3 regions of the Desemzia sp. FAM 23989 genome follow, and region 1 is predicted to be linked to each of the others. Evidence: predicted binding sites of a transcription regulator. Region 1 holds the regulator's gene; each other region holds the start of a gene.
The links. The regulator LexA, encoded in region 1, represses DNA repair genes until DNA is damaged. The targets are predictions, from matches to a motif close to CNAACANNTGTTNG.
Positions count from the first base shown of each region.

Region 2: a site for LexA is predicted at 3,647-3,660, ahead of dnaB (replicative DNA helicase). Genes of this name have one in related genera too.
Region 3: a site for LexA is predicted at 3,491-3,504, ahead of recX (recombination regulator RecX). Genes of this name have one in related genera too.

Region 1 covers NZ_JBGQQT010000010.1:75,340-81,880, forward strand. The annotation lists gene ACEN36_RS07500 (lysophospholipid acyltransferase family protein) at 1-18, shown strand, start outside; gene ACEN36_RS07505 (YneF family protein) at 246-482, opposite strand; gene tkt (transketolase) at 663-2,657, opposite strand; gene ACEN36_RS07515 (DUF896 family protein) at 2,760-3,002, opposite strand; gene lexA (transcriptional repressor LexA) at 3,231-3,854, shown strand; gene ACEN36_RS07525 (DUF3885 domain-containing protein) at 3,912-4,550, opposite strand; gene ACEN36_RS07530 (adenine phosphoribosyltransferase) at 4,680-5,192, opposite strand; gene recJ (single-stranded-DNA-specific exonuclease RecJ) at 5,228-6,541, opposite strand, start outside.
Region 2 covers NZ_JBGQQT010000003.1:1,365-7,905, reverse strand. The annotation lists gene trkA (Trk system potassium transporter TrkA) at 1-167, opposite strand, end outside; tRNA gene ACEN36_RS02795 (tRNA-Lys) at 504-576, opposite strand; gene ACEN36_RS02790 (adenylosuccinate synthase) at 670-1,962, opposite strand; gene dnaB (replicative DNA helicase) at 2,153-3,535, opposite strand; gene rplI (50S ribosomal protein L9) at 3,782-4,237, opposite strand; gene ACEN36_RS02775 (DHH family phosphoesterase) at 4,234-6,267, opposite strand; gene rpsR (30S ribosomal protein S18) at 6,508-6,541, opposite strand, start outside.
Region 3 covers NZ_JBGQQT010000014.1:43,726-50,266, reverse strand. The annotation lists gene ACEN36_RS08960 (SGNH/GDSL hydrolase family protein) at 1-540, opposite strand, end outside; gene ACEN36_RS08955 (DUF402 domain-containing protein) at 679-1,215, opposite strand; gene mutY (A/G-specific adenine glycosylase) at 1,398-2,600, opposite strand; gene recX (recombination regulator RecX) at 2,597-3,442, opposite strand; partial or broken gene ACEN36_RS08940 (glycoside hydrolase family 3 protein) at 3,598-5,357, opposite strand; gene ACEN36_RS08935 (general stress protein) at 5,526-6,101, opposite strand; gene ACEN36_RS08930 (SDR family oxidoreductase) at 6,127-6,541, opposite strand, start outside.

The sequences.
Region 1 (6,541 bases):
CGTTACGAATACAAATAATGAACTAAAGAAAAGAGATGTGCCGTTTTATACCGGCGCATCTCTTTTTGTATACAATTCATTTTAAAAAAGTTCTTTCTCTTCTAATGTTGGCAGAGAAATGTATTTTTAAAAGGTTTAGCATTAAAAAGAACGGTATTTTCTACTTACCAATGTCAAATACTGTAGAACCAAAAAAACGAACAGAATGTTCTTCTGTCCGCTTCGTTTATTAAGTAAAAAAATGTTTATTTTTTCTTGTTTTGTTTCTCAGATTGTACTTTCATAGATGCCATCATTTGTTTGATTTTCTTTTCAGATGGTTTTTGTCCCATTTGCATCATCATCATGCGTAACATGTCTTCATTGACTGGCGGATTTTTTTGGAAATAATCCATCATGTATTTTCTAGATATAAAGAATCCTCCAACTAAACCAGCAAGTAAAGCAATTATAATTAAAACGATTGCTAACATTACGTTCATTGTACCTTTCACTCCTTTCAATACCTCTCAGTTGTTAATTGTACTAAAAAAAATGAAAAAAATAAATAGCAATCATTTCTTTTACGTATTCGCACTCTTCTTTTAACAGCTCTTAAAAAGGCGGAAGCTGTACAAAACGAATCATTTTGTACAGCTTCCGCCTCAAAAAATTATTCATTTTTAAAGAGTATTAAATACCTCTACAATATTTTCTGTGGTAAAACCGTAATTTTTAATGACCGTTTCGCCAGGAGCACTTGCACCGTATTTGTCGATTCCAACAGTCGCTCCATCTAGGCCAACATAACGTTCCCAACCAAAAGTAGCTCCCATTTCAATCGAAACGCGTTTGCGTACTTCTTTCGGCAAGACACTTTCTTTATAAGCCGCATCTTGTTTTTCAAATAAATCAAAGCTTGGCATAGAAACGACTGATACGTCTTTTCCTTGAGCTTTCAATTCTTTTTGAGCTTCCAATGCTAATGCCACTTCAGAACCTGTAGCCATTAGGATACCTTCAGGTTGTTCTCCCTCTTGTGGTGAAAGAACATAAGCACCCTTTTGAACATTTTCGCGTGCCATTTCTTTGGTTTTTGGTAAAACCGGCAAGTTTTGACGACTCAACACCAACATTGTTGGGTGATCAGTTGATTTCAGTGCAATCTCCCAAGCAGCTGTGACTTCATTTCCATCAGCCGGACGAAGAACAGTCAAGTTTGGCATACTGCGTAAGCTTGAAAGGTGCTCTACTGGTTCATGAGTAGGACCATCTTCACCAACTGCTACTGAATCATGTGTAAACACATACGTTACAGGCAACTTAGAAATAGCCGCCAAACGAACTGCAGCTCTTAAATAATCTGTAAAGACAAAGAATGTTCCTACATAAGTTTTTGTACCACCGTGCAGCATAATTCCGTTAGCAGCAGCCGTCATGGCGAATTCACGAACACCATACCAAATGTTGCGTCCTTCGTATTGACCAGCTTGAAAATCAGTGACATTATCAATCATCGTGTTGTTCGATGAAGACAAGTCAGCTGAACCGCCCCAGAAATTCGGAACATTTTTAGCAATAGCATTCAAAGTATCGCTACCTGATTTACGAGAAGCTACAGCCGCATCGCCTTCTTCGTATACAGGCAAATCTTTGTCCCACCCTTCAGGTAAATCGCCGTTAAATCCTGCCTCAAATTGTTGAGCTAATTCAGGGAATTCTTGACGGTAAGCTTCAAAAGCTTTTTCCCATTCTGTTTCAGCTTCTTCGCCTGGTGTAACCATTGTTTCTTCAAAACGAGCTTGAGCTTCAACCGGCACGTAGAAGTCTTCCCCTTCCCAACCGTAAGCTTTTTTAGTCGCTTCTACTCCTTCGATACCTAATGGGGCACCATGAACTTTGTGTGATCCTGCGTTAGGAGCACCAAATCCGATAACGGTCTTCACTTCGATCAATGTAGGTTGATCTGAATTAGCTTTTGCTTTTTCAATCGCTGCATTGATTTCTTCTAAATCATTTCCATCTTTTACTAAAATGTGTTCCCAACCATAAGCTTCGAAACGTTGACCAACGTTTTCTGTAAAGGCTTTTGATGTAGGCCCATCTAAAGAAATGTCATTTGAATCGTATAGAACGACCAATTTGCCTAATTTCAAGTGTCCAGCTAAACTCGCTGCTTCTGCTGATATACCTTCCATTAAATCTCCATCACCACATAAAGCATAAGTATAGTGATCCACAATGCTGTGACCTTCTTTATTGTAAGTAGCTGCTAAGTGAGCTTCAGCCATGGCCATACCTACACTATTGGCAATTCCTTGTCCAAGAGGACCGGTTGTTGCTTCTACACCATCTGTATAGTGTACTTCTGGATGTCCTGGAGTTTTACTTTCCCATTGACGGAAACTCTTTAAATCACCAATTGAAACTTTGTATCCTGCCAAATGCAGCATGCTGTACAACATCATGGATCCATGACCTGCAGAAAGTACAAAGCGGTCGCGGTCGACCCAGTGGGAATTTTTTGGATTGGCTTTTAAGTGCTTTGTCCATAACACATATGCCATTGGTGCAGCACCCATAGGTAATCCAGGGTGACCGGAGTTGGCTTTTTGAACTCCGTCAATGCTTAACGTACGAATGGTATCTACAGCTAATTGATCTACTTTATCGAACAAAAAATATCATTCCTTTCAAATTTCAAGCTTATTAAACTGCTTACATTGCTTCTATATCATACCATTTTTTTGTAAACAAATGGGAACTATTTCGAATTTTTTTTATCTGCCATGCAGACCTTTATCTTTTTGAATTTTCTTGACTTTATCAGGCGTTACATCGTTTCCTTCTTCGTCAACCACTTTCATGCCTTCAATATGGTTTCTCATTCCACCTCTGAAAGCTGTTAGATAATCTTCACGCAATTTTTTTTGTTCTACTTGTTCCGAAAGAGTTAGACCTTCTTCTGTTTTTGATTTTTTAGCTAACTCATTGATCCGGTTTATTTCTTCTTTTGATAACATTATCTTCATCCTTTCTACTTCCTTAACCAATATACCAAAAATGACTAAAAAATACAGCTGGATTGTCTGTTGATTCGATCTTCTATATGTTATACCGACGATAAAATGACATTATAACTCAACAACTGGTCATTATCTTCAAAAAAGGCGAACGTTTGTTTGAAAAAAGGATTCGTTTATGCTATTCTAACAGTAAGAGTAAATAAGAATTGAGGTGTTTATAAAATGATGAAAAAATCACCAGCGTCTAGACAAATTGAAGTTTTACAATACATTTATGAACAAGTAAAAGAGAAAGGTTTCCCGCCGACTGTTAGAGAGATTGGTCAAGCAGTATCGTTGTCCTCTACATCAACTGTTCATGGACATTTATCTCGTTTGGAAAAAAACGGCTTTATTCATCGCGATCCGAGTAAACCTAGAACTATTGAATTGACAACTGCCGGTTTATCTCAATTAGGAGTTGGTTTAAATAAAATTCCTTTATTGGGTACCGTTACAGCTGGAGAGCCGATATTAGCTGTAGAAGAAGCGACAGATTTTTTCCCTATCCCACCCAGTTTAGAGTATGAAAATGGTTCATTGTTTATGTTGACCATTCGAGGAGAAAGTATGATCAACGCTGGGATTCTTGATGGAGACGAAGTTATCGTCCGTAAACAATCCAGTGCGGATAACGGCGACATTGTCATTGCAATGACAACTGAAGATGAAGCTACATGCAAACGATTCTTTATCGAACAAGATCATTACAGACTACAACCAGAAAACGATACTATGAGCCCGATCATCTTACAAGAAGTATCTATTTTAGGAAAAGTTGTCGGTCTTTATCGAAGCCATGTTTTATAAACAAAAAAGAGATTGTTTCAAAAATCGAGTGGGACTCGCTTTTTGGACAATCTCTTTTTATTCGAATAGTTTATCTATTTCAACTCTGTCATAATCTAAAATCCAGTCACTATATTTTGTATAGATCTCTTTTATTGCTGCAGGCGAAGTTGCCAATACATCACAACCTCTATCATCATAAGTATGGAAAATCGTTTTTTTCTGGATATTTATCACGTAAACATTATGAGAAATACTCGGATTAAAGCCTAAATCTTGGTTGCAAACAGCTTTCAGCAAGGCAACATGGTTTAAATCCATTGTTTTGCATGTTAAAGTAAATCTGTTGGTTTTACGTGTGCCATCCTCATCGTCTTCTGGAAAAATAAAAGGCAATTCTTGATGTTTTAAGCTGTAGAACAATGATTTTTTTATGTACGGAGAAAAATTCTGTAACTGACGTTTCAGTTTTTTTCTTACGTCAAAGTTGTTCATATCCATCACAACAAAAATATCATCTGTTGGTGAATGCAACGATTCAAATAAAGTAATTGCTCTATTATAACATCCTAATACATACAAGTTGTTTGAAGAATCAAAGAACCATTCCTTTTCTAGGCCAAGTTCAAAACGAATCCCAATACCCCAATTATAAAACAAAGGTGGTCTCAGCTGAAGATTGGGGTAATTTTCGTGCATAAAATTATTCAAGTTCATCTAATCACCTCATATGCACTAGTTATACAGTACTTTTTTTCTTCCGTCCGCTTTCAACAAATTCTTTCCATATTCCTTAAACAACACATAAAGAACTATCTCAACAGGAGATAGTTCTTTATGTGTTGATCAATATTCTGCTAAAGCAAGGATATCATAGCCTTTGATTTTTTCGCGGCCTTTTAGATCTTTTAACTCTACAATAAAAGCTGTTCCCACAACTACTCCACCTAAAGATTCAATCAATTCGATGGTTGCAGCAATCGTTCCGCCAGTAGCTAATAAATCATCACACACCAATACTTTTTGCCCTGGTTTGATGCTGTCTTTATGCAATTGCAGCGTATCTTTCCCGTATTCCAAACCATAAGTAACCTCTACGGTTTCACGAGGCAATTTGCCTTTTTTACGAGCTGGAGCAAAGCCGATTCCCATTTGATAGGCAACTGGACATCCGACAATAAATCCGCGAGCTTCAGGACCTACGATCATTTCTACACCTTTATCTTTAGCATATGCTACGATTTCATTTGTTGCAAAACGGTATGCCTCTCCATCTGCCATTAATGGTGAAATATCTCTAAAAATAATCCCTTCTTCAGGAAAATTTTCTACATCAGAAATATATTTTTTTAAATCCATTCTTTTTGTCCTCCGTTCACCAGTCAAATTCTTCTTTATTCGCTGATGGTTATTTGATTCATTAGCCATTGCTCAACTTCCCAAGCATGACTATAGACTAATCTTTCTTCCGCCTCGATACGTTGTACTTTTTTCTGGTACGTAATAGATTGTGTTAAATCTTTTTTCTCATTTGTTTCCACTCGATTAAGAAGTCCGGATTCTATTTTAACAAATCCAACCTCAAAAAACACCTGCAGAATGAATATTACTCGATTTTCTTTCATATTCAGTGTTTTTGCTAAAATACCCAGCTGATTTTTCACATCAATATTCTGATGAGACAAAATGAACTTGTATGCATTCGCAAAATGTTGCCGATTTGGCATACCTTCTAAATAATCATTCGTTGTACTGTGAAAAGAATACAAAACATTTTCCGGTTTATTGTGTTCAATCAATAAAGAAAGAATGGTCAATGAAGGTGGACAATCCACCAATACCAATAATGAATGCTGCATCAAAAATTGCTTAGCATCTTTTCGTGTCTGGATCAAGTAAGCTTTGCTTGAAGCGGGCATCTTTTCTTGGTACTGTTCATAGTTCGCAGAATCAAAGAATACGAAATCAGCGTTTTGCTTATTCCATAATGATTCTGGAATTTGTGTGCTTCGATAATCAAAGCATTGGATACCTTTAACAGCTATATCTTCAATCCGCAACTGTAATTTTCTAGAACCATTCCACTCATTGATTTCCAATTTGCCGACTGTTGACAGACGAGTGTTTCCTGATATTCGATCTGCCACTTCTCCAAAATCAAAACCAATAGTGTCAAGACTCGTTTGATCAAGCTGAACAGACATTTTCAAGTGTGTTCCGTCCGCCCCTATTTTACGGACCGTTTGCACGAGCACATTATCCAATTGAAAGGTCGGTTTAGGATTATCTGTACCAAAAGGAGCTAATTTTTTCAGCTCTTCAACCGTTTCGAGCGTTAAGTCTTCTTGGGTTACTACTTTGTCGATATGGATTTCTTCTCCCATTTGACCTGACAGTTGTTGTACAGCAGCATAGTCATTTAATTTGGAACGAATCTGTTCAATATTTTCACTTGGCACCGTTAATCCGGCTGCCATATGGTGTCCCCCAAAAGCTACTGTTAAAGGGCGTATCGTATCCAAAGCTTCATACAAATGAAATGCTTGAACACTTCTGCCTGATCCCTTTGCCGTTCCGTTTTCACGGTCAATGTTCAGGATGATCGCTGGTTTGCCTGTTTTTCCAACTATTTTACTGGCAACGATCCCAAGGACTCCTTCATGCCAGCCTTCTTTAGCTAACACATAAACATCTGGTGAAGTATCTGT
Region 2 (6,541 bases), on a different contig from region 1:
TCAAAACTAGCTCCATTTCCTGCTATTCCTGCAATATCATATTTGCTGATTAAAGCATCTATTCGTTTGCTATTCTTTTCAATTAGGATAATATCATTTCCTTCAGAGGAAATTTCTGAACAGAGAACCTCTCCAACTTTGCCTCCTCCAGCAATAACAATATTCATTTTTCCTGCCCCCTACGATGCTTTCTAATTTTAATCCATAAAGTATAATCAACTTAGCATATTACGGCTATTTTATACAGTAATTTTATTAACAGATGTATTCTAGCAGAATATAAAAAAAATACAATCACCAGACGATCAATTCGTGTATTATTTCCTGGGAAATACCTAAGAAGTATGTCTCACTTTTTCTGTTTATTTATGGATATACCGTGCTTTAATTAGTTAACGTTCTCTAAGTCATATAGTAAACAAGTACAAAATAAAAAAAACTTTAATTTATTTACCAAAATATTCTTTGGAAATTAAACTAAAGTTTTTTATGTATTTAACTTATGGGTTATGGGGGGCTCGAACCCTCGACCCGCTGATTAAGAGTCAGCTGCTCTACCAACTGAGCTAATAACCCAAATCAGTCACCAATGCAACGAAACAATTATAACACATTTTTTCACATTGGTGACACTTTTTCTTAAATAATTTGTATTCAATTGGCTTTTATTTAGATTTGACTCCAAACATCTTCTAAAATATTCGTTTGTTCACGACCTGGTCCAACTGAAAAAGTTGAAATTCGAACTCCTACCAATTCAGAAATACGTTCCACATAATTCCGAGCATTGTCAGGTAATTCTGCCAATGTACGACAAGTTGTGATATCTTCCTCCCAGCCTGGCATTTCTTCATAAATCGGAGTACATTCTGCCAATTCTTTCAAGCTTGCAGGATAATGAAGAATTTTCTCTCCATTACGCTCATAAGCTGTACAAATTTTAACCGTTTTTAATCCGCTTAATACATCAATTGAATTTAAAGACAAATTGGTGATTCCTGAAACGCGTTTTGAATGGCGCATCACAACTGTATCAAACCAGCCAATACGACGCGGACGTCCAGTTGTTGTTCCGTATTCTTTCCCTATATCTCGAATCTGTTGTCCAATTTCATCATGCAATTCCGTTGGGAACGGACCATCACCTACACGAGAAGTATAGGCTTTACATACACCAACTACTTTATTGATTTTTGAAGGACCAACTCCGCTTCCGATTGTCACTCCACCAGCAACTGGATTCGAAGAAGTTACAAAAGGATAAGTGCCTTGGTCAATATCCAACATAACCCCTTGAGCCCCTTCAAATAAAACATTTTGCCCAGCCTCAAGAGCATCATTTAAAATAACGGTTGTATCTGTTACATATTTTTTGATTTCTTGGCCATATTGATAGTATTCTTCAAAAACAGTTTCAAATTCAATAGCTGTTGAATCATATAATTTAGTAAACAACCGATTCTTTTCTTCTAAGTTAACACGCAAACGTTCTTCAAAAAGCTCTTTATCCAATAAATCAGCAATCCGAATGCCTACACGAGAAACCTTATCCATATATGCTGGACCGATTCCTTTGATAGTTGTTCCGATTTTATTGGCGCCTTTAGAATCTTCTTGTAGTTGATCCAATTGAATGTGATACGGTAAGATAACATGTGCACGATCAGAGATTCGGAGATTGTCTGTACTGATTCCTTTTTCATGCAAATAAGCCAACTCTTGTACCAGAGCCTTAGGGTTAACCACTACTCCATTACCTATCACACTTATCTTTTCTGAAGAAAAGATACCAGAAGGAATAAGGTGCAGTTTATACGTTACGCCACCAAATTTAATCGTATGGCCTGCATTATCTCCACCTTGATAACGTGCAATCACATCCGCATTTTCACTCAAGAAATCGGTAATTTTTCCTTTTCCTTCATCGCCCCATTGTGTACCAACAACTACTACAGAAGACATAAAAACACCTCTTTTTTATTTTTAAAAATCCTTTTGTAGTGTACCAGTAATCTTTTTACTATTCAATAAAAAACGAACATTTTTATTATTTTATTTAAAATAAAGGTCCAAAGGCGAATCATTTCATCTTAAAGAAAAGTTAATGGCTTCATAAACGAACTTTATACTCGTTTATGAAGCCTTTAATTTTTTATGAGATGGCATCTTCAGGATAGTAAGATAAGGAAGAAAATTTATTGTACTCTTTAATAAATAATAATTTTACAGTTCCTCTTGCACCACTTCTGTTTTTTTCTATGATTACTTCTATCACGTTGTCTTCATCTGCTTCAAAGTTATCCTCGCCATCTTCTTGACCCTCGCGATCATAATAATCATCACGATAAAGAAACGCTACGATATCCGCATCTTGCTCGATTGAACCAGACTCACGAATATCACTCAATACTGGACGTTTATCTTGTCTTTGTTCCACGCCACGAGATAACTGAGATAACGCAATAACGGGAACTTTCAATTCTTTAGCTAATTTTTTTAACTGACGTGAAATTTCAGATACTTCTTGTTGACGACTTTCTTTACCTGTTCCTTCAATAAGTTGCAAATAATCAATTAGTATCAATCCCAGATTACCTTTTTCTTGCTTTAAACGACGACATTTGGCACGAATCTCAGCCACACGTATACCTGGAGTATCGTCGATATAAATACTCGCTTTAGATAAACTACCCATGGCAATAATCAAATTCTGCCATTCTTCTTCTGTTAAATTACCTGTTCTTAAATTACTGGCATCGATACTGCCTTCTGAACACAACATCCGGTTAACAAGAGACTCGGCTCCCATTTCCAGACTGAAAATAGCCACTGTTTCATCCGTTTTTGTTCCAACATTTTGAGCAATGTTTAAAGCAAAAGCCGTTTTCCCTACAGCCGGTCTGGCAGCTAAAATAATCAGCTCTTCTTTTTGCAAGCCAGCAGTCATTTTATCTAATAATTTGTATCCTGTTGGCAAGCCCGTAATTTCTTCATTATTTTGATACAATTGATCTATTTGAGCTACAGTTGAGTTTAACACATCTGAAATAGACAAAAAACCGGTCCTGCTTCGTCTCTCCGATACTTCTAAGATACTTCTTTCCGCATCATCTAAAATTGAAGCAACCTCATCAGATTCCTCATATCCTTTAGCCACAATTTCTGTGGCTGTATGAATAAGGTTTCTCAAAATGGATTTTTGTTCCACAATTTTTGCGTAATATTCCATGTTTGCCGCTGTTGGTACCGCCACTGCTAATTCTGTCAGATATGGAATACCCCCAATGTCTTCTAATTGGTTTCTGGATTCTAATGCATTTGTGATCGTAACGATATCAATAGCTTCATTTTCATCGTTGAGGTCCATCATAGCTTGAAAAACCATTTGATGACCACGACGATAAAAATCCTTAGCTTCTATAAACTCCAAAGCTCCAACAAGTGTATCCGCATCTAAGAAAATAGAGCCTAATACAGCTTGTTCAGCTTCAATACTTTGCGGTGGTAAACGATCTTGGAACGCTTCATTTGCCAAGTTTTTCAACTTCCTTTCAAATACATAAAAACGCTTGTACTGTTCCACATTCAATGTGTCATTTCTGCTATTATTCTAACTGAAAATCACTGAGATTACAATCTAACAAAGGGAACGTTTGTTCCTTTTGGCGTAAAGTTATCTTTTAGCGTCACATCATTCAATAGCATTTATTTTACCTTAGTTTGATTCCAATAAAATAAGTCAGCCAAGTTTTCTCTTGGCTAACTTATTTAGCGGTTCACTTTAATTTTCAGGTACAACCCGTACAGTAATTTCTGCAACAACTTGTGGATGAATTTTAACATCCATTACTTGAGTTCCTAAAGAACGCATAGGAACATTCAAGTCGATTTTTCGTTTATCCAATTCAATACCCAATTGTTTTTTTGCAGCAGAAGCGATTTGTTTCGTTGTTACCGATCCAAATAATCGACCATCATCAGCTGCTTTTGATTTGATCTCAATGGCATTTTCTTCTTTTTCCAGAAAGACTTTTAACTCTTTTGCCTCTTCAAGAATTTCAGCCTCTTGTTTTTCTTGTGCTTTTTTCTTTCCTTTTAACTCACTGACACTTGCAGCATTGGCTTCTTTCGCCAACCCTTTTTTAAATAAGAAATTTGAAGCGTACCCATTTGGTACTTCTTTCACTTCGCCTTTTTTACCTTGTCCTTTTACATCTTTTAAAAAAATAACTCTCATGTTGTTGCAGCCTCCTTAGTAGAATAATGAGCTAAAATAGCTTCTTTTAATTGTTTTTTAGCTTCAGTTACTGAACTATTTTCTAGTTGGGTAGCAGCATTTGACAAATGTCCGCCACCGCCCAATTCTTCCATAATAACTTGAACATTGATTTCACCTAAACTTCGAGCACTGATTCCAATACGTTTATCTAATCGCTTAAAAATTACAAAAGCGGCATCAACCTTACTCATAGATAGCATCGTATCGGCTGTTTGTGCTGCTACTACTGTATCATATTCTTGGTTTTCTTCACCAGCTACAACAGCCATATTAGGAGTAACAAATTCCATGGACTCTATTAAATGACTGCGAAGCAAATACGTATCCGTATCTTCTTTTAATAATCTTTGGATAAGCACAGCGTCCGCACCACAAGAACGTAAATAGCTTGCTGCATCAAAAGTACGTGACCCCGTGCGTAAAGAGAAACTCTTGGTATCCACTACTATACCACCCAACATAGCTGTTGCTTCGATTTTATTGATTGGTTCAGCTTCTTGAGATTGGTATTCAAATAGTTCAGTGACCAATTCAGCCGTTGATGATGCATACGGTTCAATATAAACTAATGCAGGATTTCCTGGGAACTCTTCTCCTCGACGATGATGGTCTATAACAACGACTCGATTTTTTTGCTTCAATAGATCAGGAGCAATCGCCATAGACGGTCGATGAAAATCAACCAGAATAACTAAAGTATTTTCTGTCATCATTTCCTCAGCAACTTTTGGGGTAATAATGTAACGACTGATCTGATTATCTTTTTCAATTTCTTCTATGAGTTTTTCAATGTCATGACTATATTGATCTGGCTCTACAACTACCCATGCTTCTTTGTTATTCATTTCAGCAATCCGTCTAATACCTAAAGCAGAACCGATAGCATCTAAATCCGGATTCATATGTCCCATTACAACAACTTGGTCAGCTTGCTTCATTAATTCTTGTAAAGCTTGACTGATCATCCTAGATCGAACACGCGTTCTTTTCTCCATTGGATTTGTTTTTCCGCCGTAATAACGCATCTCTCCAGATAAAGATTTAATAACCGCTTGGTCACCACCCCGTCCCAGCGCTAAATCTAGATTGCTCTGAGCAAGACTAGCCAACTCATTTAAATTTTCATTTTCTTTATCAGCTTCTGTATATGCGATACCAATACTTAAAGTGAGCGGAATATTTTGTTTAGAAGTTTTTTCTCTTATTTGGTCTAAGATACTAAAATTTTCTGCTTCCATTTGCTTTAACGATTTGCGGTGCATGAATACAATAAACCGATCTTCAGAAACTCGTTTTAAATAAATTTGATGTTCTTTGGCCCAGTTTGATAATTGAGTAGTAATAAATGTATTGATATTTGAGATGTTTCTATCTGTCATACCTTGAACAATTTCATCGTAATTATCAACAAAGATATTTCCTAAAACAAATTTTTCATTTTGATACCGTTGTTTAACTTGACTATATTCAGATATATCCATCAAATAAATCACTCGGATATCTTCCTGGATGATGATTTGGTAACTCTTATCTCCCCATACAATAGTTGTTAAGTTATCTGCATGACTTTGTCTGATTAACTGGTTTAACTCTTCATCAATCTCTTCGATTTTTTTCCCTAGTATTTCTTCTTGATAGCCTATATGTGCTTGAAAATAAGGATTGGTCCATTGCACTTTATAGTCTTCATCAAATAGAATGATTCCAATTGGCATTTTAATCAACGCTTCTTGTTCGCCCCGCTTAATACGGTAAGAAAGATCATCGATATATTTATTGATTTTTCCTATCATTCGTTTTGAAAAGAAATAAATCAATAATAAGAATACAATGAAAATAACCAACATAACCAGTCCGATAATGACGTTAGAAAAAAAGCCTAACAAAATAACAATTAATTGTATGACAATCAATGCTACTGCAGCTAGTTTAACATTTTCATTTTTTAAAAACTGTGGGAGTTTTTCATCTGTTAATTTATTTTTCATTTATAACTCCTTTTCTCCTTCGCCTCTGACCACCGTTCTGTTCTATTCTACCACTTATCTTATTGAGATACTAGAACGTTGACAAAGTCTTTGGAGACACCAACACCTGTTGTTCCAACTTAGTTTTACTGATGTGTACATCTCTTTTAAAATGTTTCACATGAAACATTTTTCTCTTACAAATGGAATTAAAAAAGACCGTGCTGGTTATAAGCTCACGGTCTTTTTGAATAATTTATTTTATTCTTCAGTAACGAACGGTAATAATCCCATT
Region 3 (6,541 bases), on a different contig from region 1:
TTCTTGAATTTGAGTAACGTTTCGTGTTAAATAATCTTTTGAATCCTCTAAACTAACGTCACGGACTTGGTCTCCCAACGCTGGTATCATAAAGAACACTACTGCAGCATTCGTTTCAGCTAACTCTTGAGCCTTATTTGTAATGTACAATTCATATGAATCGGTCTCAGATGCTGTAAGAAGTGTGCTTTTAACCTCCAGATTTAATTCAGTTTCTAGGGTATTTACCGTGTTTCCAGTCCAAGATTCTGTTTCTGGTAATTGTCCATAAAAAGCAATGGCTATTTCTTCATTCTGTGTTCCTATGTATTTCAAATAATCCAAAACGGATAACTGCTCACGTTTCTCTTCATAAGTCGCTGGATCAACAGTTTCAATAGTTCCTTCTTCATTGTCTGCTGTTTCTTCTTTTTCTGCTGCAGTTGAAGTAGCGTGTATCAATTCTTCTTGCTGTTTATCGGAATAACTATATCCTAAATAGACAACTGCTACAGTGAGAAAAAACAATAAGACAACCATTAAGATGCCTTTCTTTTTCACACTTTTTCACTCCTTAATTTTAATTTCAATTGTTATTATAGCATACAAAAACAGGTCACCATCACTAATTTCACGTTGACATGACCTGTTTCTATTTTTATCCCATTTTTGGAATACTCTCACAATCAGCAAAAAGACCTATTCTTTATGTGATAATTGGCGGTACCGTTCATACCAAATGTCCATGTAGGCCTGTGAAAAAGGACCTTTTCCTTCGTTGATCCAGTCCACAAGAATTTTCACATTTTCTTTTAGTATGTGATCAATATCTTCAGGATACTGCCATTTACGACTATGGTCTTCATACTCATCTACATCCAACAACCGTTTCTCGCCGTCTGGAAATACTTTGATATCTAAATCATAATCAATATATTTTAACCCTTCTTCATCAACAAGAGCTGGTGAGGCAAGGTTGCAATAATAAGATACTCCATTGTCACGGATCATTGCGATGATGTTGAACCAGTATTTTTTATGAAAATAAAGAATAGCAGGTTCTCTAGTTACCCATCTTCTACCATCTGCTTCCGTTACTAAAGTATGGTCGTTGCATCCAATCAAAGATTGATTACTGGTTTTTAGTACCATAGTATCTCGCCACGTGCGATGTAAACTGCCGTCGTGTTTATAGCTTTGGATTGTGATGTACTCTCCTTCTTTTGGATGATGCATCGCTAACCCAACTTTCTTTATCTCAAATAACTTAGATGAGATTTTTACTTTACCACGAGTATGAAAACACACTCGAATCATTAAATAGTATACCATAACCTTTTTAATAAAGTAAAAAAAACGTTGGATAAACAAACTTTTTTATTTGCTGACATTTCACCGTAGTCATGTCAGCTGAGTGCCTAATTTTTTTCAAATCTCTTCTTATAAGCTGCCCACATTTTCATTTGCGGTCCTGGAAAAGTGTATTGGTCAAAATCTTCTGGATTTACCCAAGAACAGTTTTCTGGTAGAGAATTGTCCGGTATGGTATTTATTTGCTGCCCATAATACAACGCCATATGCCATTTAAGATGGCTGAAGATATGGACCTCTCCTGCAAATGGTTCTTTTATCAGTACAGGTTCCAACCTATATTTCTCTGCTAGCTCTTGTGTTACATCTAACGTATGCTGTTTTACTTTTTCAGCATCCTCTAGTTTGACCAGCTTACCACGCACAAAAAAGTCGCTTAAGCTTTTTTCTTCAATCAATGGAAAAGTCCACATATTAGCCAATAAACCATTTGCAGGGCGTTTTTCCAACAGAAATTCTCCTTTAGCATTTTGAATGATCATTCCTGCATAATAAAGCGGTTTAGCTTTTTTCTTTTTACTCTTAACTGGATATTTCTCCCATGTTCTATTGATATAGGATTGATTAAACTCTTTCACCGGACTATTTTCTGGATGGTAATTCTTAGGCGTACAAATAGTGGCCCCCAGATCCATTAATGCTTGGTTGAAGTCGCCTGGTTTATAAGGGTCGATGATTTCTCTTAAGATATCTTCAAATATTTTTCGATTGGCGGGAACAGCAATATCTGCATCAATTTCAAATAAACGACTCAAGATCCGCATGATATTCCCATCCACAGCGGGCTCTGGCAGTCCGAAAGCCATACTGGATATGGCTCCAGTTGTATAGGGACCAATCCCTTTTAATTTGATAATTTCTTTAGGGTCATTTGGCATTTTCCCATCATAGTCTTCCATAATCTGAATAGCCGCTTTCTGCATGTTTCGAACACGCGAATAATATCCCAATCCTTCCCATGCTTTCAATAGAGTATCTTCTTCTGCGTTGGCTAAAGCTTCAATCGAAGGAAAAGTACGCATGAAATTTAAATAATAGGGGATGACAGTATCGACCCGCGTTTGCTGCAGCATAATTTCAGATACCCAAATACGGTATGGATCATTATTTTTTCTCCATGGCAGATCTCGCTTTTCAATATCATACCAACTCAGTAAAGTTGCTCGGAATCGCTCGATTCTCTCTTCTGACCACATTTTTATCCCATCAATCACTCTTGCTTCATGGTTGTTAACTGCTAACTTATTCATTCGTCTTCTAATTCCTTTTCTTCTATAAATTGATTGATCAAATCACCATTGAAACCTTTTTGGTAAAGACTAGCTTTGACCTTTTGAATTTTTTTACTTCCTTCAAGTTTAGATTGTTTTCGCCAAATTTTCTCACCTTGTTTTTTCAGCGCTTCGTATTCATCGTCTTCATCTTTTTCAGTATCCACTTGATTTAATATTTCGGTTATTTCATCATTGTTAAACCCTTTTTGCATCAGACCTTGTCTGACTTTGTTAGTTGTCTCTTTAGAAGAACTTCGCTTTGTCCGTTTAAGGACTTTTTTAGCAGCTGCTATCCCGTTTTCAACTCTTTGATCCATAGGGTATTCCAGCAAAGCTTGCTCAATGACCGTTTCTTTTATACCTCGCTTTTTCAATTCTTGACGGATATTGTATGGACCTTTTCCATTTAGATTAGCCGCCGTTCTTGTGTAGCTTTCCGCATAAGTGAGATCATCAATGTACTTCATTTCTTTCAATTTTTCAATCACGTTTATAGCTGTTTCTATACTAAATTCATGTTTGACTAGGTCATCTCGTACTTCTTTTTCTGACCGCAATGAATAACTCAAATAGTTCACTGCACGAGAAAATGCCTTACTGAAATTATCTTCCTGTTCCAGTTGTTGTTGGAACTCTTTCGTGACTTCCATTCCTTTAAACAGAACATGTTTGACTAATACTGCTTCGTCTACTGGGAATGCATATTCTTCATCTAAATAAATGTTGTATCTGCCTTTACGTTTTTGTGTTTCTATTTTAGTAATTTTAGGGACAGATTTATTTGAATTTGATGGTTGCTCATTTGGTATCAATACCAAAGCCCCCACCTCCTAGCTCTTATTTATTTCTCTTATAATAGCGTACCTCAAACAAACGTTCGAATCAATGATTTTCATTCTAAAAAAAGTCCTTTTATCTAAAAGAAACTGCTCATCCAGGAAAGTATTTTCTTGGATGAGCAGTTGGTTGCTCTCTAATATTTTGTGTCTTCGAATCCACAGAATGCGTCTACTGGAGATACGCCTTTGAATTCAGAACGACCTAACATTTTGTCGACTAAAGCTTTCATTGTAAATTCCTTACTGTCATAAGCATTGATGTATGTTTGTACTTGAGGCACATCAGCCAAATGGAACGGAGATTGCAATGAAACAAAGATTGTTGGTACTTCACGTATATAAAATGGAATGTCTGGAGTACCTTTTGATGCTGGCCATTGAATACGTTGGTCAGTATTTGGATTAACAACAGCTAAATTAATGATCAAGTCATAATTTTCTGTTAATTCAGAAATCGGACGTTTTTGTGCGTATACATTTGCTAACGCTGCTTTTCTCTCTTCTTCAGGCATCTTCATAATTTTTTCTTCAGCAGATTCTCAAATCGTTACTTCGAATCCTTCCGCTTCAAGCATTTCTTTCATTTTATCAGATGGCTTACCAGAATCACCGATCATAGCACCAAACCCACCTTGAGTCCCTTTAACGTCTACCAACAACACACGTTTGTGCGAGTTTGGAGAAACCGGGAAGATGTTTTCGTTGTTTTTAACCAATGTAATGGCTTGGTCAGCAACTTCTTCAGCGATTTTTTTATTTTCTGGAAGACCGATTTTTGCCATTGCTTCTTCTTTAGTAGGAAGCAATGCTGTTTTGGCTTTTTTGTGCAAACCTAGAGCAGCTTTTGTTCCTAAAATACGAGTCAACGCTTCTTGTAAACGATCTTCAGTGATCACACCATTTTTGTATCCATCCATCATCCATTGGAAGTCTTCATCTGGATCATTGAAGAATAAGAACAAGTCAGAACCAGCAGCAATAGAAGCTGGAAGCATATCTTTCCGTTTCATAGCACCTGTTAAAGCAACCATGTGACTTGCATCAGTAACAACTAATCCATTAAAGTCCATTTTGTCTCTTAATAAATCAGTCAAAATGTATTTGCTTAAAGTAGCAGGAAGATTTGCTTCTTGTACAGTAGCTTCTGGATTGAAATGACGAACATAAGCAGGTAATGAAATGTGACCAGCCATGATAGACGGTAAACCAGCATCAAATAAAGAGCTGTAAACTTTACCAAATGTTTGATCCCATTCTTCTACAGAATAGTGGTTAGGTGCAAATGATAAATGTTGGTCACGTTCATCTATTCCATCCCCGGGGAAATGTTTTGCAGCTGGTGCAATCCCACTTTCTTGAATTCCTCTCATATACTCTAAAGACAAATCAATCGTTTGATCCACATCTGCACCCAAGTACGAGTTGAGATGATTGGGTTACGCCAGTTGCGTAAAAGGTCAACGATTGGAGCAAAACTCCAGTTACATCCGATAGATGCTGCTTCAACTCCTGAAACACATCCCATTTCATAGGCATATTTAGGGTCGTTTGTAGCAGCGATTTTCACTTCATGACCAATGTATGTTCCATCAGTACAAGCACCATTTCCACCTGCTTCAGTGTTTGCTGCAATCAACAAGGGAATTTTACTGTTTTCTTGCAAAATACGGTTTTGTTCGTATACTTCTTCTGCTGTGCCTGGATTATAACGAACACCTGCAATATGATAATCGTTTACTATACCTGTTAAATATTCTTCTGTACGGCTTGAACCCATATTGATAAATAACTGCCCAATTTTTTCCTCGTCCGTCATATTTGAAATAGTGTTTTCAACCCAGTCGATAGATTCAGCATCTAAATGATAAGGTTTTTTCGTTAAATCTACTTTCATTATTCATTCTCCCTTCAATTTGTAAAACGTTTTCTATTTCATTATAGAAGAAATTTCAGGATATCACAATACAAAACAGAGTTTTATTATACATTTTTTTTGCTTTATGATATATAAAAAGCTTGTTGGGCAGTAACTGCCCAACAAGCTAAATAAAAACACTCAGTTTTAATTATCGTTTAGCGTCTCTTTATTAGGATCATCCTCCACTATTCCATATATTGGACCTCTGTCTACTGAACCATCTAATAAAGGATCTTCTTCATTTCCTACGATCGTTTCTTGTTCAGGTCTGATTTTTTTAGCTTCTTTGACTTCTGGGGTCTGGTCATGAGAAGAGCTCTCATCTCTTGCTTCAACAACCGCATCAGCTATGCTCGTTACCGGATTGTTTAGACTATCGTTCAAAATTTTATCTTCTTCAACAATAATAATGTAGTTTCCACTTGTTAAGTCCTCTTCAAATTTAACTGCATCATGCATTTCAATTCCATATTGTTCTAAAGTGGCTTCCTCATTTGAAGCAGAGAACATACTTTTGAATCGATTCCATGTTGATTTGTCTTCTACCGTCGCTACTTTATCTACTTGTACCGAAGTCAGCTCTTCTAAATTTTCCCGATTTCTCTGATTGGTGATGATAGTAATATCTCCCGATAAATAGTAACTTTCGTTCAATAACCGCCGCACTGCTTGTATGGTTTCTTCTATTGAAGTGTATGAACCTTCTATTCTTTTTCCCATAACCATCCTCCTTGCGTTCCTTTAATTAGCTAGTGGTAAATTCTCCCCCATCTACATGTAACACTTGTCCGGATACATAACTTGAATCGGAACAAGCTAAGTATACATAAGCTCCTGCTAATTCATAGGCTTTGCCAGGTCTGCCGAAAGGACCACTTTTACCCCAAGTTTTTAATTTTTCTTCATCAAATGTAGCAGGAATCATTGGTGTCATAATTGGACCTGGAGCTACTCCATTTACTCGAATTTCTTTCTCTAGGATTTCAGGATGTTGTGATAGTGATCTGGTAAAACTGACTATTGCCCCATTTGTAGCTGAGTAATCAAGGAAAAGAGGATTTCCTTGATAAGCTGTAATAGAAGCGGTGTTGATAATGGATCCTCCTTTTGGCATATGAGGATAAACAGCTTTTACAAAATAATACATGCTGTATACATTA